Regions from separate parts of the Vibrio sp. KUL78 genome, predicted to be linked through region 2. Evidence: predicted binding sites of a transcription regulator. Region 2 holds the regulator's gene; each other region holds the start of a gene.
The links. The regulator PurR, encoded in region 2, represses purine synthesis genes. The targets are predictions, from matches to a motif close to TNANGNAAACGTTTNCNTNA.
Positions count from the first base shown of each region.

Region 1: the regulator PurR is predicted to act here: its motif matches at 4,534-4,553, upstream of purM (phosphoribosylformylglycinamidine cyclo-ligase).
Region 3: the regulator PurR is predicted to act here: its motif matches at 4,675-4,694, upstream of AC6I8Y_RS12455 (NCS2 family permease).
Region 4: the regulator PurR is predicted to act here: its motif matches at 1,989-2,008, upstream of AC6I8Y_RS07165 (phosphoribosylaminoimidazolesuccinocarboxamide synthase).

Region 1 covers NZ_AP045837.1:2,748,835-2,756,438, reverse strand. Annotated here, with positions in the region: gene fadE (acyl-CoA dehydrogenase FadE) at 1-926, opposite strand, end outside; gene lpcA (D-sedoheptulose 7-phosphate isomerase) at 1,259-1,834, shown strand; gene AC6I8Y_RS12870 (class II glutamine amidotransferase) at 1,883-2,725, shown strand; gene purN (phosphoribosylglycinamide formyltransferase) at 2,785-3,423, opposite strand; gene purM (phosphoribosylformylglycinamidine cyclo-ligase) at 3,428-4,468, opposite strand; gene upp (uracil phosphoribosyltransferase) at 4,715-5,341, shown strand; gene AC6I8Y_RS12850 (uracil-xanthine permease family protein) at 5,408-6,649, opposite strand; gene AC6I8Y_RS12845 (DUF8605 domain-containing protein) at 6,908-7,165, shown strand; gene AC6I8Y_RS12840 (DUF2066 domain-containing protein) at 7,179-7,604, shown strand, end outside.
Region 2 covers NZ_AP045837.1:1,139,411-1,147,014, forward strand. Annotated here, with positions in the region: gene AC6I8Y_RS05570 (alpha/beta fold hydrolase) at 1-354, shown strand, start outside; gene AC6I8Y_RS05575 (putative signal transducing protein) at 335-667, opposite strand; gene AC6I8Y_RS05580 (TVP38/TMEM64 family protein) at 668-1,351, opposite strand; gene AC6I8Y_RS05585 (TfoX/Sxy family DNA transformation protein) at 1,470-2,060, opposite strand; cyclic di-GMP riboswitch class I at 2,178-2,266, opposite strand; gene purR (HTH-type transcriptional repressor PurR) at 2,445-3,449, opposite strand; gene torD (molecular chaperone TorD) at 3,786-4,439, opposite strand; gene torR (two-component system response regulator TorR) at 4,721-5,431, shown strand; gene AC6I8Y_RS05605 (Ig-like domain-containing protein) at 5,706-7,604, shown strand, end outside.
Region 3 covers NZ_AP045837.1:2,667,707-2,675,310, reverse strand. Annotated here, with positions in the region: gene AC6I8Y_RS12475 (sodium-dependent transporter) at 369-1,730, shown strand; gene AC6I8Y_RS12470 (DUF4250 domain-containing protein) at 1,809-2,000, opposite strand; gene AC6I8Y_RS12465 (YaeP family protein) at 2,011-2,217, opposite strand; gene AC6I8Y_RS12460 (aminoacyl-histidine dipeptidase) at 2,355-3,824, opposite strand; gene AC6I8Y_RS12455 (NCS2 family permease) at 4,716-6,008, shown strand; gene gpt (xanthine phosphoribosyltransferase) at 6,040-6,504, shown strand; gene frsA (esterase FrsA) at 6,732-7,604, shown strand, end outside.
Region 4 covers NZ_AP045837.1:1,509,506-1,517,109, reverse strand. Annotated here, with positions in the region: gene AC6I8Y_RS07180 (J domain-containing protein) at 1-829, shown strand, start outside; gene AC6I8Y_RS07175 (hypothetical protein) at 976-1,158, shown strand; gene AC6I8Y_RS07170 (hypothetical protein) at 1,459-1,860, shown strand; gene AC6I8Y_RS07165 (phosphoribosylaminoimidazolesuccinocarboxamide synthase) at 2,120-3,226, shown strand; gene AC6I8Y_RS07160 (transporter) at 3,373-3,759, opposite strand; gene AC6I8Y_RS07155 (helicase-related protein) at 3,963-6,311, opposite strand; gene AC6I8Y_RS07150 (NAD-dependent malic enzyme) at 6,520-7,604, shown strand, end outside.

The DNA of each region.
Region 1 (7,604 bases), 1.6 Mb from region 2:
AGATCTTCAACATCGCCTAATAGACCGTCGGGATCTCTCAGTTTGAAAGCAAGACCAAGCACAGTCGCTACAGGTGCAAGCGTGATATAACGCTTGTTCCAAGTCAGCTTCATGCCCAATACTTCTTTACCTTCCCATTGGCCCTTGCAGACGATGCCAAAATCAGGAATGGAGCCTGCATCTGAGCCAGCCTCAGGGCTTGTTAGTGCGAAACATGGGATCTCTTTGCCGACCGCAAGTCTCGGTAAATAGTAATCTTTTTGCTCTTCGGTACCATAATGTTGCAGTAGTTCACCTGGACCAAGGGAGTTCGGTACACCCACCGTTGAAGACAAGACTGTTGAGACCGCGCAAAGTTTTTGCAGTACACAAGACTGAGCGTACGCAGAGAACTCAAGCCCACCATACTGCTTCTTGATGATCATGGCGAAGAATTTGTTGTCTTTTAGGTATTGCCAAATTTCAGGCGGCAAATCGGCAAGTTCATGGGTGATTTGGAAGTCATTGACCATTGCACACACTTCGTTGACTGGACCATCAAGAAACGCTTGTTCTTCTTCTGTTAGTTTTGAAGGCGTGATGTTTTGCAGCTTCTGCCAGTCAGGTTTGCCTTTAAATAATTCTGCCTCCCACCATACGGTACCGGCATCCAATGCCTCTTTTTCCGTCTGAGACATAGCCGGAAGCACTTTTCTAAACAGGATTAGTGCTTTTGCTGACACCAGTGATTGTCTAATTGCAGGGACACACAACATAGCAATAGTTGCGACATATAACGCCCACATAATCGCACCAAACACGCCTAGTAGCGTGCCTAGCACCATAGCAGCGGTGATAAACAGAAGGGATTTTGCCAATGACGCTCGTTGATAAAAGCTAATACCAATAGCGCCAAGTAAGGCGACGAGTGAGAGCAAGATGTCCATGATGGTTCCTTTATCTGGGTACTTATTGTTGTTTTACGCAATGGTTGTTTTGGTTCGACTCATATTGTTGTCTTTAAGGTAAGAGGTCGTACCAGTGATAATTGTAACTCAAATATTGCACAAATGTAAAATCTGAAAAGTAATTACTCTAATTGGTGCTAAATTGAGCAAGCGGAAACACAGTCCATGTGCATATTTGTGCGTTGATTGACAATATTTCTCAATTCGATGAACAGGTAGGGTTACGTCTATCGACAGAGTTACGGGTTTATAGGTAAACTCAAATAGAACAGACATCAGGTGTATGTCGCAAAAACAAAGAGAATAAACCTATGTACCAAGACTTGATTAGAAATGAGCTTAACGAAGCTGCTGAAGTACTAAACAAATTCCTTAGTGACGATCACAACATCGCTCAGATTGAAGCTGCAGCAAAGATGATCGCTGACTCGTTTAAACAAGAAGGTAAAGTATTGTCTTGTGGTAACGGCGGCTCTCACTGTGATGCTATGCACTTTGCAGAAGAGTTAACTGGCCGTTATCGTGAAAACCGTCCAGGCTACGCAGGTATCGCAATTTCTGATCCTAGCCACCTTTCTTGTGTGAGTAACGACTTCGGTTACGACTTTGTGTTCTCTCGCTACGTAGAAGCCGTAGGCCGCTCAGGTGACGTGCTATTTGGCTTGTCAACATCGGGCAACTCAGGGAATATCCTTAAAGCGATTGAAGCTGCTCAAGCGAAAGGCATGAAAACCATCGCTCTAACGGGTAAAGATGGTGGTAAAATGGCGGGTGCAGCTGACATTGAAATTCGTGTACCGCACTTTGGCTACGCAGATCGTATCCAAGAAGTACACATTAAAATCATCCACATCATTATTCAGCTTGTTGAAAAAGAAATGGAATAACAACGCACTGTTATTCTCAATGATCGGAACCAAAGAGTAGGAAACTCAATGTGTGAATTGCTTGGCATGAGCGCCAATGTGCCAACAGATATTTGTTTTAGCTTTACTGGCTTGATTCAGCGTGGGGGCAATACGGGTCCGCACAAGGATGGCTGGGGCATAACGTTTTATGAAGGTAAAGGTTTTCGCACCTTTAAAGATCCACAACCAAGCTGCGACTCCAAGATTGCAGAGTTGGTACAAAACTATCCGATTAAAAGTAAGGCGGTAGTGAGTCATATTCGCCAAGCGAATCGTGGCAAAGTGAATCTTGAGAATACCCATCCCTTCACGCGCGAGTTGTGGGGGCGTTATTGGACCTTCGCACATAATGGCCAGCTAAGTGATTATCAGCACCTCGAAACGGGTCATTTTCGCCCAGTCGGGGAGACGGACAGCGAGCTGTCGTTTTGTTGGTTGTTAAAAAAGCTGGAGCAACGCTTCCCAGAGCCTCCTCAAGATCTGATGGCAATGTTTGCCTATGTGGCAGAGTGTTGTGACGAGTTGAGAGAGCTGGGCGTGTATAACATGCTGCTGAGTGATGGTGAGTTTGTTATGACTTACTGTACCAACCATCTCTACTGGATTACGCGCAAAGCGCCTTTCGGCAAAGCGACCTTGTTAGACGAAGATGTCACCATCAACTTCCAAGAAGAGACGACGCCAAATGATATCGTGTCGGTCGTCGCGACTCAGCCACTGACTGGCAATGAGACGTGGCATCGCATGAAGCCAGGAGAGTACAACTTGTTCCACTTTGGTGAGCTGGTGGCATCGAATGTCGATGATCTGGCAGATGTTCCATTTGCCGAGGCGAAACCGAAAAGCCAGGCACCGACTGAGCCTCTCTAAAACAGAAAAAGCGAGTGACAAGTCACTCGCTTTTTTATTTCATTCACAGGTCAATGCGCTTACTTGTCAGCGTAACCTTGTGGTCCAAGGGCAATGCCGTCAAGTAGGGCTCTACTGCCATCCATTTGCAAACGGTCTTCTACAAACCATTTCACGACAAGAGGGTAGATCTTATGCTCTTGGCTCTGAACACGTTGCTCTAGTGTTTCAACGGTATCGTCATCGAATACAGGTACTTTCGCCTGAAGCACGATAGGACCACCGTCAAGTTTCTCAGTCACAAAGTGAATGCTGGTGCCGTGGTGCTCATCGCAGTTCTCGATAGCACGTTGGTGCGTATTCAGACCTGGGTACTTAGGCAGTAGCGAAGGGTGAATGTTAATCATTCGACCCATGTAGTGACGAACGAACTCACCACTCAAGATTCGCATGTAGCCAGCCAGCACTAAAAGATCTGGATTATGTACATCAATACGGCGCATCAACTCAGCATCAAATGCCTCGCGTGTTTCACTTAGCTTAGGATCAAGGAACTCTGCCTCGGCGCCAGCTTTGCGAGCACGTTCTAGTGCAAATGCGGATTCTTTATTCGAGAAAACAGCACGGACTTTAGCATTTGTGATAGTCGACTCGCAGGCATCAATAATTGCCTGCAAGTTAGTACCATTCCCTGAAACTAAAACAACGATATTCTTCATGAAATTAATTGATCTCTACTTGCTCTTCACCAGCTTCTGCAGTCGCGATCTCACCAATTACCCAAGCGTTCTCGCCTTCAGCTTTCAGAAGCTCAACCGCTGCGTCAGCTTGCGCTTTAGGTAGAGCAACGATTAGACCTACACCACAGTTGAAAGTACGGTACATTTCGAATGTATCAACGTTGCCTTTCTCTTGTAGCCAGTTGAAGATAGCAGGCCATTCCCAGCTGTTACCGTCGATAACTGCTTTTGTGCCTTCTGGCAGTACGCGTGGGATGTTTTCCCAGAAACCGCCGCCAGTGATGTGAGAGATAGCGTGGATATCGTGCTCAGCGATCATTTTCAGAGCTGATTTGATATAAATTTTTGTTGGTTCTAGTAGGTGTTCACCGATGGTGCGCTCACCTAGCTTTTCGTTCTTATCTGCGCCAGAAACTTCAAGAATCTTGCGGATAAGCGAGTAGCCGTTTGAGTGTGGACCGCTTGAGCCAACAGCGATAAGTGCATCACCTGCGGCTACTTTTGTGCCATCGATAACTTCAGATTTCTCAACGACACCAACACAGAAGCCAGCGACGTCGTAATCTTCGCCTTCGTACATGCCTGGCATTTCTGCTGTTTCGCCACCAATTAGTGAACAACCAGCTTGTACACAGCCTTCAGCAATACCAGAAACTACGTCTGCAGCGGTATCAACATCTAGTTTGCCAGTTGCATAGTAATCTAGGAAAAATAGTGGCTCTGCACCTTGAACGATAAGATCGTTCACACACATAGCAACAAGGTCGATACCGATAGTGTCGTGCTTGTTCATGTCTAGTGCTAGGCGTAGTTTTGTGCCAACACCGTCTGTACCAGAAACAAGTACCGGCTCTTTGTATTTTGTTGGCAACTCACATAAAGCACCAAATCCACCGATGCCTCCCATTACTTCAGGGCGACGAGTGCGCTTAACCGCGCCTTTAATACGGTCAACTAATGCGTTACCTGCATCAATATCTACACCAGCGTCTTTATAGCTTAGGGAAGTGTTGTTTCCGCTCACGGGACAGTCCTCGATAAATAAATGGATGTGAAAAGCGGCGCTATTCTAACAGGGGGTTTAAACAAAAAGGAAAACGTTTGCGTAAGAAAATACAAACTATTTTCCGAGAAAGCTAATCTATTGATTTGACGTTGCTAGATCGACTTTTAGTGCTAACAAAGGGCATTTTAGCCACATTGCTGACTGAAATAGTGAAAGAAACCATGTATAATTTGCAGGTTTTGTAAAATTTAGCCGGAGTTGGACATGAAAGTTGTTGAAGTTAAACACCCTCTAGTAAAACACAAATTGGGTTTGATGCGTGAAGGGGACATCAGCACAAAGCGTTTCCGTGAACTAGCCACTGAAGTTGGTAGCCTGTTAACGTATGAAGCGACTGCAGACTTTGAAACTGAGAAAGTGACGATCGAAGGTTGGAATGGTCCTGTAGAGATTGACCAAATCAAAGGTAAGAAAGTGACTGTAGTGCCAATCCTACGTGCTGGTCTTGGCATGATGGACGGTGTACTTGAGCATATGCCAAGCGCGCGTATCAGTGTGGTTGGTATCTACCGTGATGAGGAAACACTTGAGCCTGTACCTTACTTCAACAAGCTAGCGTCTAACATCGACGAGCGTATCGCTCTAGTTGTTGACCCTATGCTGGCAACAGGTGGTTCAATGATTGCAACGATTGACCTACTAAAAGAAAAAGGCTGTAAGCACATTAAAGTATTGGTTCTTGTTGCTGCGCCAGAGGGTATCGAAGCGCTTGAGAAGGCACACCCAGATGTTGAGATGTACACAGCAGCTATCGATGAGTGCCTAAACGACAAAGGCTACATCGTACCTGGTCTAGGCGATGCAGGCGATAAGATCTTCGGTACTCAATAATTACCGATTAGTTAGCGCATATAGAAAAGGCTGACAGTGTGTCAGCCTTTTTTTGTGCCTGAGGAATTAATCTTCCATCTGCGCATTATCAACCACTTTGTTCTCACCTAGGTCATCTGGCAAGATTTGGTTAAGAATAATTGCCACAATACCACATAGGCTCACACCTTGAAGGCTGAAGTCACCGATGCCAAATGCCATGCCGCCGATACCAAATACAAGCGTGATAGCAACAATCACTAGGTTACGCGACTTGTGAAGATCGACGTTGTTCTTGATAAGTGTGTTAAGACCTACTGTCGCAATAGAACCAAACAGCAGAATCATAATGCCGCCCATCACAGGGACAGGGATCGTCTGCAAAATAGCACCTAGCTTGCCAACAAGTGCCAGTACGATTGCCGTCACCGCTGCCCAAGTCATGATCACTGGGTTAAAGGCTTTAGTCAGCATAACAGCGCCGGTTACCTCACTGTACGTAGTATTCGGCGGCGCGCCAACCATTGATGCTGCGATCGTTGCCACACCGTCACCTGTAATCGTGCGGTGAAGGCCAGGCTTCTTCAAGTAGTCTTTGCCCGTTACGTTTGAGATGGCGAGCATATCACCCACGTGCTCAACCGCAGGAGCGATAGCCACAGGAAGCATAAACAGAATCGCATTGATATTAAATTCTGGTGCAGTGAAGTTGGGTAGTGATAACCAAGACGCTTGAACGACAGGCGTAAAGTCCACAACACCAAAGAATAAGCTCGTCACGTAACCGGCCAAGATACCACTTACAATAGGTAGTAGCTTGAGGAAGCCTTTGGCGAACACACTCACACTGATAGTGACCAGAAGTGAAATCGCAGAGATCCAAAGCGCGGCATTACCATCGATAAGTTGTACTGCACCATCGCCTGTTTTACCTAGCGCCATGTTTACCGCAACAGGTGCAAGACCCAAACCGATAACCATAATTACAGGTCCAACAACAACAGGTGGCAGTAATTTGTGGATAACCTCAACGCCTTTCGCTTTGATCACAGCGCCCATGAGGACATAGACGATACCAGCAGCCATCAAGCCACCCATGGTCGCGCCGACACCCCAAGTTTGCACACCAAACATAATAGGTGCAATGAAGGCGAACGAAGACGCTAGGAAGATAGGCACACTGCGACGAGTCACCAATTGGAACAATAGCGTGCCGACACCAGCACCAAACAGTGCAACGTTAGGATCAAGTCCAGTTAGAAGAGGTACGAGTACCAAGGAGCCAAATGCGACGAACAGCATTTGCGAGCCTTGTAAGATCGTTTTCATAATGTTTTTCCAAGCAAGTCAAAAAGAGTAAGCAAAACGTGCAGGATTCTAACACTTCGCAATCGTTTACTTAATGATCTATTTAAATATTGCGGGATTTTTGTTGGATAAATCTCAATAGCTTGGCGCGATTAGTATTGGATCCGCCAATGGTATTGAGTAAAAACACATATTGACCAAACCTTGAAGCAGTGAGCTTGCTCCAAATCCCATACTTGCTTATCATTTCGGCTTATCTGTTTGTAATTTAGGATGCTTATGCGTTATTTAGCTTTGTTGTTGGCTGCTGCGTGTGCTTTGCCAGCGTATGCGTTGACAAAAGTCGATATCTATTCGACCGAGGTCGTTGTGGACTCAGAGCAGCCGAATGCTGATGAACTCGCTCGCCAGCAAGGTATGTTGGATGTGTTGGTGAAAGCAAGTGGTGACTCAAGTGCGGCAACAAACCCAGTAGTCAAAAAAGGCACTAGGCAAAAGCTCACAATACATTACTCAACTTGGCTATACCCAGGTTGATGGGCAACAAGCGATGCGCCTGACCTTTAATAGTCAGCAAATCAATACACTACTTACTCAGGCTGATTTGTCATCGTGGCCGGTAGAGCGTAAAAATGTGATGGTATGGCTTGTAGAAGATAACGGTTATGACCGCTCTATCGTATGGGAGCACACCAACTCCGCGAATGCCAATCAGCTGAAAAAGGAAGCCAACCGTCGTGGTTTACCACTGACTTTCCCAATCGGTGACTTCGATGACATTACTGGCGTTCAAACGACCGACCTTTGGGGCGGCTTTGTAGAACCTATTGCACAGGCAAGTTTGCGTTATCCTGTTGATGCAGTTGCCGTGATTCGTCTTCAGGGCAACAGCCTTCGTTATACTCTCTATGACCAAACGCCGGATAAATTAGGTAGAAACACCTTGGCGCCAATTGCAGGTTCAACCTCTGGCGAG
Region 2 (7,604 bases):
TACAGCTTGTTCGCGTATATTGTCATGCCGCAAAAAGGCCAAAAAGAGTCACGATTGTTATTCGTCCGAGAGGCGAAAAAGCTGTGCCAAAAAGAGTTCAAGCGTTGGTACCGCCTAACGACAGAAGTGAACCCTCTCAACCGCTACTTTAAAGACCGAGAGTTGCCGATTCCGACTTTGTATCTGATGGGGGATAAAGACTATATGTTTATTAAGCCAGTCAAAGAGATGGTGGCTGAACATAAGTCCAGCCGTCTATTAGAGATCAAAGATTGTGGTCATGTGTGCAATGTTGAGCGTCCAGAAGAGTTCAATAAGCACTCAATAGATTTCATTAAGTCTGTGGCATCGTAGCTGTTTGTGGCGTCTGACAGTTCCAGCAGACGCCAAATTGCGCTTCGTTAGTCTCGTGGCAAGCTGAACATACCCACGGCACGTTACCGCTTTTCTCAGCCTGTTTTTGCCAATCTTGAATGACAGCTCGTGCCATCATTTCTTGCTCTCTGTTGAAAAGCCAAACGTAGGGTAGAGAACTTTCGTCAAACGGTACTTCCCCTCGTAACCCAAAAACACCTTCGCCTCGTACTTCACACTCTATACCTTCAGCCATCAACTGCTGTTGGACAATATGTGTTTCTGGTGGGTTATTGCCTACAAATATCTTCATCTATTCCTGTACCTGTGGTGAGCGAGAGATTTTTCCCATAATCCATTTGGCAATAAGTGGGAACAAACCGAGTAGGGCAAACGATGCCAACACGGTAGGGGAAACAATGCCTGATAGACTGTCAATGTTCGCTAGCTGGGTACCTGCATTGAGGTATACTGCAGTTCCTGGCAGCATGCCCAGTTGACTCACCAAGTAATACTTAGAGATTCGAATTGGCGTGAGACCCATTAATAAGTTAATCAAGAAAAATGGGAACACAGGAATGAGTCTTAGAGAAAATAGATAGAAAGCACCGTCTTTTTCGACACCTTTATTGATCGTCTCAAGTTTCGAACCGAACTTACTTTGTACCCAATCGCGAAGTAGGAAGCGACTGCTCAAGAATGCCAATGTAGCGCCTATGGTACTCGCAAATGAAACAAGCAGTAAACTAGTCCAAAAGCCAAACAGTGCAGCGCCAAGTAAGGTAACCACGGCAGCGCCTGGAACGGAGAATGCAGTAATCGCTATGTAAGCGAAGAAATAGGTGAGGGCAGCAGCCACGAAGTTCTCATTGATGTATTCACTCAGTGCTACTTGTTGTGCTTTTGCGTTTTCTAGTGTGAGGTGTTGACCAAAGTTGATGCCTAAGTAAATGACGACAGCAACCAAAACCAATCCTAGTATCAGCTTCTTGCTCATGACGATATCCTTTTGATGACTCAGTATTAGTGTAGTAGAAAGGATGAGTATGTTTTTCCTTTCAGCTAATACAAAAAAATCAGCCATAAGGCTGATTTTTTCTCGAGATTACCGTAGCTTAATTAATTAAGCTAGCCAGTTCATCTCTTTTAGTCTGAGGAATCACAGACCAATGAGTACCATTTATCGCACCTTCAAGAGCCCATAAAAGCTCTAAACCTACGGTACTTGAATGGGTTCTCTGAATGGCCTTGAAAGCCTCAACCGAACCATGATCCTGAAGTTCAACCACTGATTCAATGCCTGCTTTTTTGAGCATACGCTCAGTGGCAAGGCGAAGATTCGGAAGGTCTTTCAGGCGATTAGGTTTCGCTTCGGATTGTTGCTCTTTCTCAGTTTTCGCGAACTCGAGTGCCTGTTTAGCGTGATCGAGAATACCTTCTTGATCTTGCCAACAGTCTTCAGGTAACGCGAAGTACTTAGTAACAACGGGAAATCCACGCTTTTTATAAACATAAGGCTTGTAACCCAGTTTTTTGAAGGTGGATACGGTCTGACGGTTAGTTCTGATATGTAATTTGTTATTCACTGCTAAGGCAAACATCGTATCATCTACGAAGATGCCAAATCCCCCAAACATGGAGCGAGACTTTACTCTTCCAAGCTGAGCGAATAATTGCATTGAATTTTTTAGTATAGGATTATCCATGCTTTATTCTTTTCTCGGTGTTATTGATTGTGTCACCAGAATCAGGTCCGAGAGTATAGCAATCAGGTGTCAGAGCTCTGTTAGGCATATGCCATAACTGAGTCTTCTCCCCTTGCCATCGGCAACCCCGCTACCTATCAATTAAAAATTGGTTTAGGCCGGAGGCTTTGCGTCCCACCCTTTCAGATGGTTTGCCCTGTGCGTGACTTCATTAGAATAAATGAAAACGACATAAGCCTATGATTACTCCGTTGCAAAAATGTGATGTTGGTTCAAATAATGGCGGGTTATTTGTGCTTGAGGGTGCGTAAAAAACTAACAATCGAGAGAAGAAAACTTGAATGGGGTTCAAAAAAAGTGCCTAGAAAGGCACTTTTGTCAGCTCTATGTAAGGCTTTTGACAGAGTCTCGTTCAACAATCTCTGGGTGCATTTCGAAAATGCGCTTTTCATGACCTTTATCTTTGATTCGTTCTAATAGAATCTCAAACGCGTTTTTACCCACACGACGTTTAGGTTGGTGAACCGTGGTTAGAGGTGGCGAGAAGTACTCAGCCAGCTCAATATTATCGTATCCAATGACAGAGATATCTTCCGGTACGCGCACACCCAGTTGCTGCAGGCGACTCATTAAGCCAAACGCCATGGTGTCGTTGAAACAGAAGATAGCGGTCGGTCGGTCTTCCATTGCAGCAATACGGTTAGCAGCGATAACCGCTGTATCGCATTCGAAGTTGCCTTCAAGAATACGATCGTCTTTCATCTCGATACCTGCTTCAGCAAGGGCACGTTTGTAACCGATGATACGCTCTTGGCACACGGCTTTTTCTAGATGGCCACTCAGGCAGGCAATATCCGTGTGACCTTTTTCGATCAGGAACTTCGTTGCCAGATAACCGCCTTCTTCAGAGTTATCGATGATCTTGTCCGCTTGTGAGCTTTCTGGGCCCCAGTCCATGATAACTTTAGGAATGTCGGCGTGACGATCAAGCATCTCTAGCAGCTCTTCGGTAAGATCAGAGCACATCACGAGGATGCCATCCACGCGCTTCTCTGCCAGCATGCGAATGTAATCGCGTTGCTTTTCATACACGCCACCAGTGTTACATAGGATCAGCGTGTAGCCTTGGCGGTAGCAGTAGCTCTCAACACCATCGATAACCTCTGAAAAGAACAGGTTAGTTGATTGAGTCACTAACATACCGATGGTTTTTGTTGAGTTGCATTTTAAGCTACGTGCAACGGCGCTTGGTGCGTAGTTGAGTTCGTCGACCGCCGCCATCACTTTTTCTTGAGTTGCTTCAGCAACAAAGCGAGTCTTATTAATAACGTGGGATACTGTGGTCGTTGAAACGCCTGCAAGGCGGGCGACATCTTTAATAGTTGCCATAGTGATATCCTATTAGTCGCGGCTTGATAATTAACGTTGGTACCGCTTCAAGTATAGTGGTCTTTGCAAACATATAACGCTATGTTGTTGTAAACATAGTATTTGGCTGCGAAAACCGAAAGTTGCATGCAAGCCACGGCGAAAAAAGCTCAGAGCGTAGATTTCAACAGGTGTTTTTGGACACAAGTCCGCGTTGAATGCCAAGGGCATTTGCATTTAAACGGCGGATTGTAGACTTAGGTTTGAGCGCTGGCAATGACTTATCCAATAAATTTATAACTAAAGCGCAAATTAATTCTCACAGATGTGATGCAAGTGATTTGCGCTTTAGGTTGGCTAGTCTTGCTCACCCTCTAGGTAGGTGTAGTCAAGTTGGCAGAATGCTTCGAGTAGTTTAGCGGCAGAGGCATAAAACCCAAACTCGTCGTTAGTTTGGCATTTCGCAACAAACTGAGGTAGCCATGTCATCAAGTAGTTCTTGATGAACTCTGCTTGCTCGTGCAGCGCATCGTTCATATGTGCCTCAGCTTCAAGCTCATTGGAGCGAATGATTAAGTTGCCTAGGAAATCTAGCTCGATCGCGAGGTGATCCGCTGGCTCATTTAAGTCCTTATTCACTGCTACATTGTGCTTAGCTAAAAGATCTGCCATATCTTGTGCAGGTTGATCATTTAAAAGACCAGACTTACCAATATACATAGAGGCATAAGGCAGTGCGCCGTGCTTGTCCGACTTTAAAAATAGATCGCAAAAATCGGCAGAAAGCTCTAATTGTGCGTCTTCTCTGACTTGAAGGCGGTTCAAGGACTCTGTAAAGACCTGAATGGGTTCTTTTAGGGAAGGGTTTTCTCCTAAGCCAGATAAGAAAGAGCGAATTTCAGGGCTGTGGTATTTGTTGAGTTCATCATCAGTGAGCTCCGCAGCGAATAGGCTTGAAAGCCACCAATAGATTTCTGCGCGTTGCTCATTAAATGCTTTGATTTCTTGCATTTGAATAATCTCCAAAAATGATAACTCTATTTTAGCCAATAAAGATGAATAGCAATAACTTGTTGTGTGAAGAATTGAGTTAACTTATGAAAAAATAAGACAAAAATTAATTGCTTTAAGGGTAAGTTGACTCGAGTATTCGTTGCATATGAGACGCAATCGTTTTGGTTGTTTTGAATCAAAAAATAGTAAGGTTTCCATGCCTATGAGGGGATGTAGACTAGAATTGTGAATGTTTATGAATAGAATGTCCCTGTCATGACAAGATTGAGAAACCACAGATGAAATATCACGTTTTGGTTGTAGAAGATGACGTAGTCACTCGCAGTAAGCTGGCTGGTTACTTCGAAAATGAAGGCTACTTGGTTAGCGAAGCTGAAGATGGTCAGACGATGCGTCAGGTGCTGGAAGAATCCAGTATCGATCTCGTTATGTTAGATATTAACCTCCCTGGTGAAGATGGTTTGATGCTGACAAGAGAGTTAAGAAGTCAGTCAGACATTGGAATCATTTTGGTGACCGGTCGCACCGATAGTATTGACCGTATTGTTGGCCTTGAGATGGGGGCAGACGACTATGTCACTAAGCCGTTTGAGCTACGCGAACTGTTAGTGCGAGTAAAAAACCTATTGTGGCGTATTTCACTAGCGCGCAAACAGCCAGTACTTGAAGAGTCAGTGCAAAACGAGCATGTGGTTCACTTTGGTGAATGGACGTTCGATAAGCAGCGTCGTTCATTGACGAATAATGGCGACCCTGTAAAACTGACCAAGGCTGAATATGAATTGTTAGTTGCACTCTCAACGTATCCAAATCAAGTTCTGAGCCGTGAGCGTATCCTCAATATGATCAGTCATCGAGTTGATGCGCCAAACGATAGAACCATTGATGTTCTTATCCGTCGCATGCGTGCCAAGATGGAATCCGATCCAAAGAATCCACAGATATTTATCACTGTCCATGGCGAGGGCTACATGTTTGCTGGTGATTAAAGTCGGCTAGCGTGTAGTGATAGAAAATGCTCCAGTTGTCTCTTTGATAGCTGGAGCTTTTTTATGGGAGCAATGTAGAGATACCTGGTCGTTGTATATGCAACTTGTAACTATTTTTGTTAACTGACTCGCGTGAGAAGTCGGTGCTTTCTGAGTCGGAAAAAGACTCTATAAACCTGAGCTAGTTTGATAGTGGCGTCGTTTCCGTTGAACTGCTTCGATTGGGCAGCATTGATTGGCAACGACATTCTTTGGTTCAACAAAAGGATTTTCCATGACCAAGCTACAATTAGGCTCTATTCCAATATTTAAACGGTCAGTGAATTTGTCGCTGATGCTCACCCCCAGTTTACTGTTTTCTGCACCAAGCTTGGCAGTACAGTGTGACAGTTTGCCCATTTGGGACGACGGCACAAGCTACAACGGTGGCGCTCAAGTCCAATGGCAATCATCGGCGTTCCAAGCGAACTGGTGGAACCTTAACGCTAACCCTGTTAACCACTCCGAACCTTATCAAGAATGGTCACTAATAGGGGCCTGTGATGCTGGTGGCATAAACGCTGCTCCCTCAGTGACGATTACTTCTCCAGCCTCCAACGCACAGTTAGCCTCAGGAAACCAAGTCACCTTCTCTGCATTGGCCGAAGACAGTGATGGGGAAGTTCGAGAGGTGATATTTGAGCTGCAAGGGGCGCAACTGGCAGTGCTGTCGAGCGCTCCCTACCAAGTAACTTGGTTCACAGAAAGTGGCAATTATGAGCTGGTAGTCACAGCCATTGATGATAAAGGTGCGTCTACACAATCGGCTCAGACATTCTCAGTCGTAGACGCATCTAATCAGCCGCCAGTCGTTACCTTGACCAGTTCGAAGACTCGAGTTTCGGTAGGAGAAAGTGTCCAGTTTGCCGCAGAGCCCTCAGACTCGGATGGTACCATTAGCAAGGTTGAATTTAGTGTCAATGGTGCACTAGAAAAGTCTGTGACCGTCGCTCCTTGGGTCATGGATTGGATATCACCTGCTGCAGGCAGCTATACGATACAAGCCGTTGCGACAGACGATAAAGGCGCGATGTCTCAGTCGCAAGTTATCACGGTTGAAGCCATAGCGTCGGCAGGAGGCAAATGCTCAGGTGCGACAACCTATATCGCTGGCAGTAGCTACGCAACCGGGCAGAATGTGGTCAACAATGGCGAGCTCTATCAATGTCTTGTTGGCGGCTGGTGTTCATCTGACTCGGCATGGGCTTATGAGCCTGGCGTTGGACAGTACTGGCAAGATGCCTGGAGTGGACAGGGTGCCTGTGCGACAGCACCAAATATTGAACTTATTTCACCGGTAGAGGGCGAAACGGTTCTGCTAGGAAGTGATATCACTATCCTTGCGAATATTGAGGATCTAGATGGAACAGTTGCCGATGCTGAGGCATTCGTGAATGGTACGTCAATAGGCTTAGTGACGGCATCACCTTATCAATGGACGTGGAATGCAGTGGGACAGGGCTCTGTAGATTTAAAGGTCATTGCTACTGACAATGAAGGTAACAGCAATCAATTAAACACAACGGTATCAGTGACTGATCAACCTATGGTCGCAGCGATTACCTCTCCTTCTTCTGGTGATGTCGTCGCGATTGGCAAAGTTGTGACTGTGAATGCGAATGTCAGCTCCTTGCAGAGTGAGGTGGCTAAGGTTGAACTCTACGCTAATGGTCTTTTGGTCAACGGTGACACCACGGCGCCGTATCAGTTCTCTTGGACGCCAACTACCATAGGGAACTATCAACTGAGTGTCATCAGCACGGATCTGCAAGGGAATACGGTGACGTCTGCTAGCGTCGGCGTGTCGGCAAAATCTGTAGTCCAACCGAAACATAAGCTCATCGGCTACTGGCACAACTTTGTCAATGGTGCGGGCTGTCCAATTCCACTTAACCAAATGTCGAAAGACTGGGACATTATCGACATTGCTTTTGCTGACAATGATCGTAACAGTAATGGTACAGTGCATTTTAATCTCTACAATGGTGACATCTACTCGAGCTGTGCGCCGATAGATCCCGTTCAGTTCAAACAAGACATCAAAGAGTTACAAGCAGAAGGTAAGATTATCGTTCTGTCGCTTGGTGGCGCTGAAGGCACCATCACACTGAACACAGACGCGGATGAAACTGCG
Region 3 (7,604 bases), 1.5 Mb from region 2:
ATGCAACCAAAATGGCCGTCACTCCAAAAACTGCCGTCACCCCACTAGCCGTGCGCCTGCGCACGCAGGGGTCTTCTCAAAGCGATCTCCTAGTCTCAAATAGATTCCTGTCTGCACAGGAATGACACGAACTGTCCACTGGTGGTCACATAAGTAACACTTTAAAACGAGCACATAGGTAACAGTGTGGCCCTAAAAAAGATAGCAATAAAAAGCGAATCTAACTAATCCTAAGTAATGCTCGTAAATTAATACTTACGGTCGCAAATCTCATTAATATCGGCCGATCCAACCAAATAAATTGCCATATACAAACTTTTATCTTATCGTACCAGCAAACTAGTACGTAAGAATAAATTGCAGTGGATATTTCAAACTCAACGACAACTCCAAGAGAGCATTTTGGATCTCGATTAGGCTTTATTTTGGCTGCTGCGGGTGCAGCGGTTGGTTTGGGCAATATTTGGGGGTTTCCTACTCAAGCGGCGAGTAATGGCGGCGGGGCATTCTTGCTTGTCTATTTAGTCATGATATTGGTGGTTGCATTTCCAATGCTGGTGGTCGAAATGGCGATAGGTCGTCATGGTCAAGCGAACCCGGTAGACAGTATGAAATCACTAACCAATCACCCGCTAGGCGAACGACTGGGCGGATTAGTCGGTTGGATTGGCTTGATGGTGCCTTGCGCGGTACTAGCATTCTACTCAATCGTTGGCGGTTGGTTAATTTGCTTTCTCTTCGGTGCGCTGGCTGAAATCGTTGGTGCGAATGGACTTGCGGATTGGTTCAAAGGCTTTAGCGTCGAGCGTAATGTGTTTGGTACTGTCCTTTTCTATCTTCTTACGGTATTGATTGTCCAAGGTGGTGTGAAAAAGGGTATTGAAAAGTGGTCGACTCGCTTAATGCCATCGCTATTCATTCTTTTCGCTTTGCTGTTCGTCTACATCATGATGCAGCAAGGTGCGGTGGAAGGTTTGAAGCATTACCTTATCCCTGATTTTGAGAAGGTATGGGATAGAAAGCTAATCCTAGCAGCGATGGGACAGGGCTTCTTTTCACTGACAATCGGTGGCTGCTCGATGCTTATTTATGGCTCTTACTTATCTAAGAAAGAGAATCTTCCGAAGATGGCGATGAATGTGACCTTGGTAGATACCTCAGTCGCCTTTATTGCCGGACTTGTTGTCATGCCAGCGATGTTTGTGGCGATGCAAAAAGGCGTTCAGATTTATGCTGAAGATGGTGCTTTACTGAGCTCAGACACGCTCGTGTTCACGGTATTGCCTCTAATGTTTGAGTCCTTAGGCTTGCTTGGTCTTGTATTCTCAGTTGTGTTTTTCCTTCTTCTAACGATCGCAGCACTGACGTCCTCAATCTCCATGCTTGAGTGCCCAGTAGCGCTGGTGGATGAGCGTTTTAACACAGGACGTAAGAAGACCAGTTGGGTGTTAGGCGCTGCTATAGCGCTGTTCAGTATCTATATCGTGTTTAACTTCGGCGACCTATTTGGTTTGGTTGCTATGATTGCGACACAGTACCTGCAGCCGATAGCGGCATTGTTGTTCTGTTTATTTGGCGGTTGGGTTTGGAGCCGAGCTGGTAAAATCAAAGAGCTAGAGCAAGGTTGTCCAGACTTTCAATTAGGCTGGTTTGGTAAAGTTTGGCCGTTCTACGTTAAATTTATCTGTCCGGTATTAGTGGTAACCGTTATTTGGGCATCGTTTGGCTAGGCGCTAATGAACCCTTAGAGCAAAAGAAAAACCGCCAAGCATAACTTGGCGGTTTTTGTATTCTATGAATTAGGAGCTCTAGCGGAACTGACCCGCTTCTGGTAAGAAATCAAAACCAGCGCTCGCCAGTTTCTCTACCAAGGCTGATTTACTGATATCGAAGTAATTCACCAGCTTATCTAAATCGCCACCAAAGTCGTCTCTCAACTTCATGTTGACGATGCTCATCAGCATAACCGGATCCATCGTTTCAAAATTGGCTAGATTCATGGTGAGTTCTCTATTTGTCTTCGAAATCTGAAATCAGAAGGTTAGCGGCAGCAAAAGCGGCTTTTTCACGAACGTCTTTCGGTAGGTTTTCATCTGCTGCGACATCATTAAGCGCACGAACCGCGCAAGAGATCGCCTGAGGGATGTAAGCCTGATCACCACTGCCAATCTGAGCATAAATTTCACGAACCAATTCGCAACAACCGTAAACTTGCATAGTGTCTTTCTCTATAAATGATAACTGGTCTCAATATACACAGGCTGTATTCGAAACACAAAACTGGCGTTTGATATGAAACAAAAAAGCCGATGTTTTGGTTAAACATCGGCTTTATATTGGCTTAACTGATTGGATTACGCTTTTGCTGGAATCGCTTCAAGCAGTGCAACCATTTGGTTCCAGAATAGCTCAACCGTATCGATCTTCACCTTCTCATCAGGAGAGTGTGGGAACTTGATAGTTGGACCGAAAGACACCATGTCCATGTTTGGATAAGGTTCTTTAAACAGACCACATTCTAGACCAGCGTGGATCACCATGATGTTTGGTTTATGACCGTAGATACCTTCGTACATATCGCGGAAGATAGCCATGATCTCTGACTCAGGATCGGGTTTCCAACCTGGGTAAGCACCAGAGCACTCAATCGTCGCACCTGCAAGCTCAGCGACAGACGCCAGCATGCCTTCAACTTGAGAGCGACCAGAATCGATAAGTGAACGGATCAAGCAAAGCACTTCAACTTTGTCTGTTTGGGTCGTGATGACGCCAACATTAAGAGATGTTTCTACAACGCCTTCGATGTCATCGCTCATGCGGATAACGCCATTTGGACATGCGTTAAGTGCTGCGATGAAGCGCGTTTGAGATTCAGAGGCAAACACATCAGCGAGATCCGCAGCTTCGTTGAATGACACGATGTCAGTCTCAATAGCACCAAGCTCAGATTTTAATAGCTCAGTGTAGAAGCTGTATAGTTCATCTAGCTTAGCTAGGTTCTCTTCTGGTAGCGCCAGAGTAACGAAACCTTCGCGCGGGATTGCGTTGCGAAGGCTGCCGCCGCGGAACTCGATAAGACGAGCGTCAAGCTCTTTCGCATGACCCGCTAGGAAGCGACCTAGTAGTTTGTTTGCGTTACCACGACCTGTGTGGATATCACAGCCAGAGTGACCGCCTTTTAGACCTTTTAGTGTTAGTTGGCGAGCAACATAACCTTGCGGTGCAGATTCACGTGCGATGTCAAAGGTAAGCGCTGCGTCGATACCGCCAGCACAGCCCATGTAGACTTCGCCTTCTTGCTCTGAGTCAGTGTTTAAAAGGATATCGCCTTCAAGCCAACCCGCCTCAAGACCAAACGCACCCGTCATGCCTGCTTCTTCGTCGATGGTTAGTAGCACTTCCAGTGGGCCGTGTTTGATATCGTTAGACGCAAGAACGGCTAGGCACGTAGCCATACCGATACCGTTATCAGCACCCAAAGTCGTGCCTTTTGCCGTTACCCACTCGCCATCAATGTATGGCTGGATAGCATCAACAGTGAAGTCGTGATCGGTATCTTCGTTTTTCTGAGGAACCATATCGATGTGGGCTTGTAGAACCACACCTTTTTTGTTTTCCATACCAGCGGTTGCTGGCTTTTTGATGAATACGTTACCCGTTGTGTCACGCTTAACATCAAGACCTTGCTCTTTTGCCCAGCCAATAATGTACTGTGCTAGTGCTTCTTCATGTTTTGATGGATGAGGGATTGAGCAGATTTTGTCAAAAAATTGCCATACTGGGGCTGGTGACAACTTACTGATTTCAGAGTGGAATTCAGACACAGAACTCTCCTTTATTCGGGCTTTACTAGGTTGTTCTTCGTCAGATGTTTAAATTCACGGTGTGAACATCTGGATTTCTAGCTTATTAAAGACAAAGCAAAGGATACCACTAGTTGTAAACATCTAGTAGTGAAACCGAAGAGATAATGTAATGGGTCATGTCAACTTTCGTGACTGGCATAGTGTGCGCCAATGCATACTAATGACATTAATATCCGTAATAAAATTACAGAATTTGTGGTTTTTGATAGGTTAAATGAAATATTTGTGACTTTGATCGTCTTTGTGGTTGTAATTTTAATCCGATATGGTATTCTTTTCACCAGTTGAGAGAATCAACACAATGCTCACGGACAGAGCCCGATTTATCGCCTCCAAGGAACCGAGACTCAAAGCAACGTTTTTCCACTATTTGTTTTGTTAGAAGGTGATGTTATGAAAGGTTTAGCAAGCGCGATGTTTTGGACGAATCAAAACGTATACACAAAAGACTTCGCGTACAACGTCTACTACGGTAGATAAGCGATACGTTTTCCCCCTATTTTGAAGAATTTATAGTTGGTTACATACCCCAATTGATGACCAAATTATTCTACCGCCACTCATATGAGTGGCGTTTTTTTGCCTTTTTTCCGTGAAATGCCGCCTTTATCTCAAAAAGTGTGGTTACTTTTTGCGCAGTTGTCTTGGTTAGTCGCTATGATGGAAAAGGGCGCTTTCTCGGTAACTATTTCAAATTGTTAGTGATCGTTACCATATGAGTTTCATATCAAGAGGATAATTCGCTGTTTAGAGTGAAAATTCTAGCTGGAATTTGCGTTTTGATAACCTTATAATTCGCGCCAATCGTTTACGCAACCGTTTACTTTTTACACTTTTAGGGATTCGATTATGCTCGAAAGGCTGTTCAAGCTCAGTGAAAACGGCACAACAGTGCGCACTGAGATTATCGCAGGTATCACTACGTTCCTGACGATGGCTTACATTATTTTTGTTAACCCAGCAATTCTTGCTGACGCAGGCATGGATCGCGGCGCAGTATTTGTTGCAACCTGTTTGGCAGCTGCTATCGGCTGTTTCATTATGGGTTTTGTAGCAAACTACCCAATCGCACAAGCACCAGGCATGGGCCTGAATGCTTTCTTTACCTACGCAGTCGTACTGGGTATGGGTTACACATGGCAAGTGGCACTGGCAGCAGTATTCTGCTCTGGTATCTTGTTCATTCTTTTGAGCGTGTTTAAGATCCGTGAGTGGATCATTAACTCGATTCCAATGTCGCTTCGAACAGGTATCTCTGCAGGTATTGGTTTGTTCCTAGCGCTTATCGCGCTGAAAAACGCAGGTATTGTGGTTGATAACCCAGCGACGCTTGTGTCTCTAGGTCACATCACTTCTCTTCCAGCAACGCTAGCGGCTGTTGGCTTCTTCATTACTATTGCTCTTGTTCACCGTGGCGTGAAAGGTGCGGTAATGATTGCGATTCTAGCAGTAACGGGCCTTGGTCTGATTTTTGGTGACGTTCAGTGGGGTGGCATCATGTCTACACCACCAAGTATCGCTCCAACGTTCATGCAGCTTGATTTCTCGGCAGTGTTCGAAATCGGTATGATCTCTGTTGTGTTTGCTTTCCTATTTGTTGACTTGTTCGACACGGCGGGCACGCTAGTTGGCGTAGCGCAAAAAGCAGACCTTATCGGTAAAGACGGCAAAATCCCACGTCTAAACAAAGCACTACTGGCTGACTCAACAGCAACATCAGTAGGTGCGCTACTAGGTACATCAAACACCACTTCTTATGTAGAAAGTACTGCTGGTGTTGCAGCTGGTGGTCGTACTGGTCTTACTGCAGTAGTTGTTGGCATTTTGTTTGTACTTGCATTATTCTTCTCGCCTTTGGCGGGTATGATCCCAGCTTACGCAACTGCGGGTGCGCTATTCTATGTAGCAATTCTAATGATGTCAGGTCTAGTCGGTATTGACTGGAGAGACATTACTGAAGCGGCACCGGTTGTTGTGACTTGTTTGCTGATGCCTTTCACATTCTCAATTGCAGAAGGTATCTCACTTGGCTTCATCGCTTATGCTGCTATTAAAGCACTGAGTGGTAAAGGTCGCGACGTATCCATGAGTGTTTGGGTAATGTCTGCAATCTTTGTCATCAAGTACATTGTGGCTGCTTAAGTCTCGAATACGGTTTAATTAGGTTATTATTATGGCTAACAAATTCATCATCACTTGGGACAATATGCACGCATATTGCCGTCAACTCGCTGAGCGTCAAATGCCAGCGGAACAGTGGAAAGGCATTATCGGTGTAAGTCGTGGCGGTCTAGTACCAGCAGCGATTCTAGCTCGTGAGCTAGGTATTCGTTATGTAGATACAGTATGTATCTCAAGCTACGACCACGATCACCAACGTGATATGACTGTACTTAAAGCTCCAGAGCACGACGGTGAAGGTTACCTAATCGTTGATGATCTTGTGGACAGCGGTGACACAGCACGTAAAATTCGTGAAATGTACCCGAAAGCTAAGCTAGTAACCGTGTGCGCTAAGCCAGCTGGTGTAGAGCTAGTTGACGAGTACATTGTTGATATCGACCAAGATTGTTGGATCGAGCAGCCATGGGATATGGCACTGTCTTACGTTGAGCCAATTAACCGTAAGCAAAAGTAAACAGTGATGTTTAAAAAAACCGCAACTTTTCCAAGTTGCGGTTTTTTTTTGCTCGAAATCCAGCATATTTGCAATCAACCGTCGTCAACCCTGAAACATGGATTTCAGATATTTAACAAACCAAGTCACTAACAGCGATAGAACCACGTTAAAATGTCGATAAAACCCCTGAATAATGATGATTATTCGATTATATTGATGCTGTAATCGTAATAGTTGGTGCGCGTATGTCTGAAGAAGTCAGTAAAAATATCTCCGAAACCTTGTTTGAAAAGAACAAACAAGCAAAGGAAACCTCCCATCTCATTCGATATATGCCAAGTAGCATGGAAATTCTTGAGCGCCGCCGCGCTGAGAACCCGAGTTCTTGGTACCGGAACCTGTTGCGTCTGCAATGGGCATGGCAAGGTATTGACCCTATCGAGTTGGAAGAGACACTTGCCAAAATTGCGTCTTCTGATCACTCAAGAACGATAGATGAGTGGCTCGATACGGTTATGGGCTACCACGGCGGTAACTGGAACTATGAGTGGACCAAGCTTGGGATGCTTCACCAAAAGCGAGCCAACGACCTTACAGGTGATGCTGCAGCAGAAGAGCTATTTAAGGCCTCATTGAGCTTTAGTATCGCTGGCTACCCACACCTGAAAAATGACAACCTAGCCTTGCAGGCTCAAGTGTTGGCGAATAACGCTTACAACGAAGCGGCCAAACACACCAGTCATATTATCAAGCAGGTAGAGGTCCCATATAAAAATAAGCGGATTACCGCCAACCTCCACTTGGTGAGCACTGAAAAACCCCAACCTGTTGTGATCGTGAGTGCAGGCCTTGATTCTCTGCAAACAGATATGTGGCGTTTGTTCCGAGATTATCTAGCGCCGGCGGGTATCGCTATGCTGACTGTCGATATGCCATCAATAGGGCACAGCTCTCATTGGCCGTTGACCGAGGATACGTCATGTCTGCACCAGGCTGTGTTAAATGAGCTTCCTAATATTCCTTGGGTCGACCATTTCAAAGTAGGGGTGCTGGGTTTCCGATTCGGTGGTAATGCTATGGCTCGCCTCTCATTTCTAGAGCCAGAAAAAATCAAAGCC
Region 4 (7,604 bases), 370 kb from region 2:
CTGGTATCAACAAGCCAGTGAGAATGAACATCCCGCCGCGACTTTTAACTATGCACAAGCGCTAGAGTTTGGTCGAGGTGTACAAGCCAATCCATCAAAAGCCGCGCTACTCTATACTAAGCTCGCGGTTCAAGGTGACGTTTCTGCACTCGGAAAAGTCGCTAAACTCTATCAACAAGCTGCGGTAGACATTCCTAATGAAGACCAAGCGGTTTTGTGGTACTCCCTTGCGAAAGATGCTTCGCCTAGCTATCAAGAAGCCTATAACGCCGCACTTCAAGCACAGTTCAATGCTCAGCAGTTGCGCCAGATAGAGGCACTGAAACAGCAAGAGCAAGCAAATGCACCTCAAGCGGTTACTCACATACCCTCGCCGGAGGCGACCTCTTCAGATTGGCGTTGGTTAATCCACGCGAGCTACCTTGTCTTGGTCGGAGCAATCATTGCGACTGGAGTCTATCTACAGAGACAAACAATGCGTGCGTCCAATGATCATGAATTGAACCTCGGACAGCTAAAACAAAACCTCGCTAAACAGCAGCAGATCATCAAAACATTGCAAAAACAGCTTAAGTCGGCAACCGAACAACTGCGCAGTCGCTCGACTGATTCCCAAAACTCAAGCTCCCAAAGCCCACATTCAACAGTAAGGGATGCCTACCTTCGCTTCGGGCTCAACATGAATGAACCACCTACTGCAAGACAAATCAAGGCGCGCTACAAACAGTTGAGCCGTATCTATCACCCAGATGCCCAAGGTAGTGAAGAAGAGATGAAGCAGCTTAACCTTGCACTGAAAACGCTTACCAACCATCTAAAGAGTCGATAATCGCTATTTAAACTGGCGGTTTTATAACCAAATCTGCACAACATCGCTCTTTATGAAACATATATTTAACATTCCTATTGGTTTTGTGTCATAATACTCCGCGAAAATAACACCCAGACAGATAAGGGTGGGGAGTAATAATGTACATATTCACTAAAGAAGGTATCTGTGACTGGTGCCACACACCTAGTTATGTCACTAAACATGAGTATATTGACGGCAAGTGCCATCACTCTTGCGAGCAATGTTTAAGTTTTGCCGTTATGGATGTCAGGCAATTTAATCTCGCAGAAATCGAGCTTCGAAACAAAATGACCGCTCAACCATAAATGAAATGCAATGCGCCTCTGTTAACAGAGGCGTTTTAGTCTCTACCTTCAAACGCCCTACACACCACTCATCTCATCGCTAGCTAATAGACGTACTATACAGCGGTTGTACAGTACTTTTATTCAAAACTACTGTTGTTCCCTTATTTCCTCACAATAGCTCGCGATAACTTCAATTTAAAAATCATTAAATATCAATAATTTAAATACAATTGAGTTTTTAATGAACAAAAAATGCTTGATCTTTCCCCTACAAAAAACTACTGTATAAACATACAGCATGTATAAAGGAACAGGGTTATGTTACTCAACAATCAAATTCGCTCTCAATACAATGTTTCACGTACTTACAACGCATTCGGTAGCAGTATTGCGCCACAAGGAATTCAGGATGAAGTTCTTGAAAAGTTATCGAAGCTAACGTCTAGACCACAGTGGATTTTGATGACAGCGGAATGCCCTCGCCCTTCTGCAGGACAAGCACTTCATTTTCATAAGTTGGGTAAACATATGGTTCAAATGAAACCTTCTGCTAGTTTGACGCAATATCAAGTTGTCGAAAAAGCAATCCGCTCTGGAAACGCATGCGCCATTATCGCCAACGGTCAGTTCAGTACCCAAGAGCAAGCGACTCTGAATGCACTCGCATTAAGCCAGCAATGCGAAGTTGTCTTTTTATCTGGCGAACGTTACCTACATTGATACGCCTCTTTTCAGACTCGAGGCAGCGAACCTGCCTCGAGACGTACGCACATTTCCGCTCACACAACCACCCTTTACACGAACCTAAAGCCGTCTTTTTAAACAATTGACTCTATAACATAAATAAATTGCGCAAACGTTTGCTTTTTCTCTGGCAGGTTCAACCAGTTCTGGTATGATGCGTGGCAATAATGAGTGTTACCACTCTTCCACTTGTTGTCGCTGTTGTCGCGACCTTACATTAGATAGGAATGTCTCCATGAGTCTTGCTGATCAAGTTCTTGCCGTAAACGACGATCTCCCAATTCGCACTAACAAACCGGTTCATAGTGGTAAAGTGCGTTCTGTATATTGGTTGACTGAAGAAGATAGCCGCCGCCTTATCAAAGATAAAGGCTACGACGTAGCAGAAGACGCACCACTTGCGATTATGGTTATCAGTGACCGAATTTCAGCTTTTGATTGCATTTGGCACGGCGAAGGGGATCTTCGAGGTGTTCCTGGTAAAGGCGCAGCACTTAATGCGATTTCAAATCACTGGTTCCAACTTTTCAAAGATAACGGTTTAGCGGATAGCCATATTCTAGACATCCCTCACCCATTTGTTTGGATCGTTCAAAAAGCTAAACCAGTCATGATCGAAGCTATTTGTCGTCAATACATCACTGGCTCAATGTGGCGTGCCTATGAGAAAGGCGAGCGAGAGTTTTGCGGTATTACGCTACCAGAAGGGCTAGAGAAAGACTCAAAGCTAGAAGATATTCTTATTACACCGTCCACAAAAGGTATCTTGCGCGGTATTCCTGGTGTTCCTGAGGCAGATGATGTCAACATCACTCGCCAAAACATTGTCGACAACTTCGAAGCATTCAACTTTACCAATGCAGCTGACATTGATGGCTACGAGAAGTTGCTTAAAGAAGGTTTTGGCGTTATCAGCAATGCACTTGAAGCGATTGATCAAACATTTGTTGATACTAAGTTTGAATTCGGCTACGTAACGGATTCAAAGGGTAAAGAAAAGCTAATCTATATGGATGAAGTGGGCACACCTGATTCTTCGCGCATCTGGGATACGAAAGCCTACGAAACAGGAAGCATTGTTGAAAACTCAAAAGAAGGCTTCCGCCAGTTCCTGCTAAACCACTTCCCAGATCCTGATATCCTGCTAAACAAAGAGCGCATGCCAGAGCGCGAAGCACTTGCGAAAGACAATGCATTGCCGCTAGAAGCACTGATGGATGTATCACGTACTTATACTGGTATCGCAGAAAAGATTACGGGCCGTGAAATCAAGCTAAGCGAAAATCCAAAACAAGAGATCATCGATATCTTGCGTGCCGAATACGACTTGATTGCAGACTAGTACCGCCTCGCTGTAAAGAGATTCAGCACCAAAAAGGGGGAGCATAGCGCTCCCCCTTTTCATTGGTTCGAACATTGTTAACTACGCGCATATTGGGGTATGTACATGGCTAACTAAGTCTCAATTTAGCATCGACGAAGCTAATGCTAAGCATGGATCACTGCGATCAGTAGATCTTCATCGGGCACTGCAGTAATACTCGCATTCCCTTTGGATTGTATCGTCTCTATTTGATCGGCATCGAGTGAATAAGGCATTATCACTTGTAGGCAATCAATATGCTCATCTCGAGCAAGTCGAATTAACGACACTAGGTTGGATTCATCACTACGACTGGTTGATAAAGACTGAAGCGCCATCTCCCATAAGCGGCTATCTGGGTCACTGTCTTGTTTGGTGGTCTCTTTCCAAGCCTCACCAAACACTGGAGCCACAGAAGCCAACGCCTCTAGGAAAGTCCATTTTTTACTGCACGATTCGCCGAGAAAACTGGTGTAATCAAACTCCACTGGCGATTTTTTATCATCACACATCTTCACTCCCGATTGCAGAATGCTACTTGATTACTATCATTCAAGCTTGCTTATATAGCAATAGGATATATAAAAACGGTCTTTTATAGCCCTTTTACGATGTGAAAAGTGATATAAAAACCCAATACGCAACATCTTCTGAACATTCGCTCAGCAATAGGCAAATTGTTGTGTAACCTGCCTTGACACCTCACTAACGGACACTACCTCAAGTCTAGCACTCTGCTTGCTTTTCGGTACTTCACTCGCCATCCCGACCAGGCAGGCAGCTCTTTGCGTTTAGGGTCATCTTTTCTTGATCCCGAATGATGACTGATTTCAACTAGTTTACCTTTACCGAAGTACTCAACCGTCAGTGTCAAACCACTCAATTGAATAACAAGCGGATACTTAGCGGCGAAGTCGGCATACTCCCATTCAGGAATGCCTTCAAACTCAAAGTCATTCGCATCGATAAGTTCAAGATCGTCGAAGCTTTCAACGCCAAGTTCGTCAAGACTACTTTGTAACCATAGAGACAGTTCTCCAGTCTCATAGCTCTGCCCTTGCCCCAATCCTAGTTCAAGATACAGTTTCCAATGCGCCATTTTTGTTGATAAGTCTTGTGCTAACCCAGGGAATAGTTGACCACTCATTATCGCATTAGCAATAACCGCAAGTGCGGCTTCTCCCTGAGGTTCACTTTCTCGTTTGGCAATTGTTCTTCCTGCATAAACTAAGGTTTCAGTGTTAATGAGGCCTGCTTCCGTCTCAACGGTCTCTCCAGCAACCCACTCACCTATCGAAAGCTCACGTAGCAAGGAGAGTTCAACCGGAACTAGCAAGGTTCCCAAGGTCATCGTCTGTTTCACACCGCGCCCTGGTAGGGAGTGCGTTGATAACACCAACGCAGATTCTGCATTACTCTTGAGTCGACTAGAGCGACCCAACAAGACCTCAATCAACCCATTACCAAGCGCCTCGCGTCGTCTCTCTCGACGCACAAACAACAACGTTGGATTGGCATTGATCATCTGCTTGATCCATTCACTTCGATCGTATCGCGATGCGACTTCTAGACTCGGCAGCTCAAATACCGATCGCATTTGCTCAGACAAACCTTGCGCTTCGCGCAAAGCATCTTGATCTGCGCTGACGCCAGAGAAGCTCTCGCCACGCAGTAAACCAACCATGATTTGCGCATCGCATCCAAACGGCTCTTCGATATCCAAGCGTTCAAGTGCTTCTTCGTTAGATGTCAGTTGATACAGCTTGCCCGTGGTGCAGATTGCTGCGGTCAAATCAATCATGACCTCTTTCAACGCCTTGGTTGGCATCTTAGTGACAAGATCGGCATAGATAGCATCAACTGGCAGTGGAGCAAGATTTCGCCCATGCTCGGTAATGCCATTATCATCAATCGCCCCTAGCTCTTTGAGCTGCATTTTTGCCGAGGCTAATGACTTATCCGGTATAGTGTCGATAAAGCTCAGGGTCTCTAACTCGTGCCCACAAACCGCGGAAGCCAGCATTGGCTCCACGATAGACTCGCGTTGTAACTCCGGTGGCGTTACCGACTCTAATGCTGCATGCTCTCCATACAAACGTACACAAATACCATTCATCATGCGCCCTGCGCGGCCCGATCGCTGCGACGCGCTCGCTTTTGAAATGTGAGTGAGCATGAGCGTCGTTTGACCATTTCGCTGGACATTACGACGCTCTAACCCTGAATCTATCACTAGCCCGATATTGGGAATGGTCAGCGACGTCTCAGCAACATTAGTAGCCAGTACCACTTTGCGCTTGTCTTGTGTGGTCATGGCTAAGCTCCGCTCATGATCCGTCACTGAGGCATGCAGCGGCGCAACAAGGATATCGTCAGTATCACAGAGAGGAGCCAATGCAGTTCTAACTTGTTGTATCTCTTTTCTGCCAGGTAGAAACACCAAGATATCACCCGATGTTTCACCAAGTTGCTCTATCACTTCCTGTTTAATTCGCGTTTCTAGATGACGACTATCAGGTAGTTGTCGACTGTCATCGCGTCGATGTTGAATATCCACGTGATAAACACGACCACTTGCCACCAGCCGCTCGGCATTGAAGTAACGCGCTAACTTCTCCCCCTCGATTGTCGCAGAAGTAATAATGGTTCGGTGTGACTGCTTCTGTTTGAGTAATGCCACCAATAGATCGGTATCCCAGCGACGCTCATGAAACTCATCCACGATAACAACCGAATATTCAGCTAACTCGTTCTCCGCGTACCAACGTAGTGCCACCCCAGGCGTTACGAATACTACCTGAGATTCCGCGGTAAAACGGTTTTCTAGCTTGATGGCGTACCCTATTTTTTCTCCGACTTTCTCTCCTAGAGATCCAGCTAAAAATTCGGCAAGTGAGGTGCAAGCGATTCGACGCGGCTCAACAACGAGGACTTTACCCTGCTCCATTGCCCAAAGCGGAAGTCTTGTAGACTTACCCGACCCTGTCTCTGCTTCAACGATAAGGTGGGAATGTACCAGCGTTTGCTTCACATCTTGTTCAATAGAATCAATAGGTAAGGTCATTGTATTTTCTGTAATCTCGGTCGAATGTCGAGAGTATACTTGTTGCTGCCGCAAGGTGCAGTACAACCTCAGTTAGCGATAGGATTTTTACGTGATATTTTCTACAATTAGTTAACATTTGCACTTCGCTTAATCTCTTAATTTGTGTTAAATTAGCGCGCTAATTGTTCCTATTTCCCGAATGACTGTTCCCATATCAGGTAACCTAATGAACAACAACAAACGACCGCTTTACATCCCTTACGCAGGTCCTGCGCTTCTTAGTACTCCATTACTCAATAAAGGCAGTGCTTTCACTTCAGAAGAGAGAATGTCTTTTAACCTAGAAGGTCTTCTTCCAGAAACGACAGAGACCATTCAAGAGCAAGTAGACCGTGCTTACAAGCAGTACACTAGCTTTGAAAATGACATGGATAAGCACATCTATCTGCGCAATATCCAAGACACGAACGAAACCCTTTTCTACCGTTTAGTCCAGAATCACATCTCGGAAATGATGCCAATCATTTACACCCCAACTGTAGGTGCAGCATGTGAGAACTTCTCGAACATTTATCGTCGTGGTCGTGGCCTGTTCATCTCTTATCCAAATCGTGATCGCATCGATGACCTACTCAACAACGCACGTAACCACAATGTTAAAGTCATTGTTGTAACCGACGGTGAACGTATCCTCGGTCTTGGTGACCAAGGTATCGGAGGTATGGGGATTCCAATTGGTAAGTTGGCACTGTACACCGCATGTGGTGGTATCAGCCCAGCTTATACACTGCCAATCGTTCTTGATGTGGGTACGAACAACCCGCAGCGCTTAGCAGACCCAATGTACATGGGCTGGCGTCACCCTCGTATCACGGGTGATGAATATCGCGCGTTCGTTGAAGATTTCATCCAAGCTGTACAACGTCGCTGGCCAGATGCACTGGTTCAATTCGAAGACTTTGCTCAGAAAAATGCAATGCCACTTCTTGAGCGCTACAAAGATCGAATCTGCTGCTTTAACGATGACATTCAAGGTACCGCTGCCGTCACTGTTGGCTCGCTATTAGCAGCTTGTAAGGCGGCTGGCAGCAAGCTGTCAGAGCAACGTGTAACTTTCCTAGGTGCAGGTTCGGCTGGTTGCGGTATTGCAGAAGCAATCGTGGCTCAAATGGTATCTGAAGGCATTAGTGACGAGCAAGCTCGCTCACAGGTCTTCATGGTTGACCGCTGGGGTCTATTGCAAGAAGGCATGCCAAACCTGTTGGACTTCCAGCAGCGCCTGGTACAAAAACATGAGCACACGCAAAACTG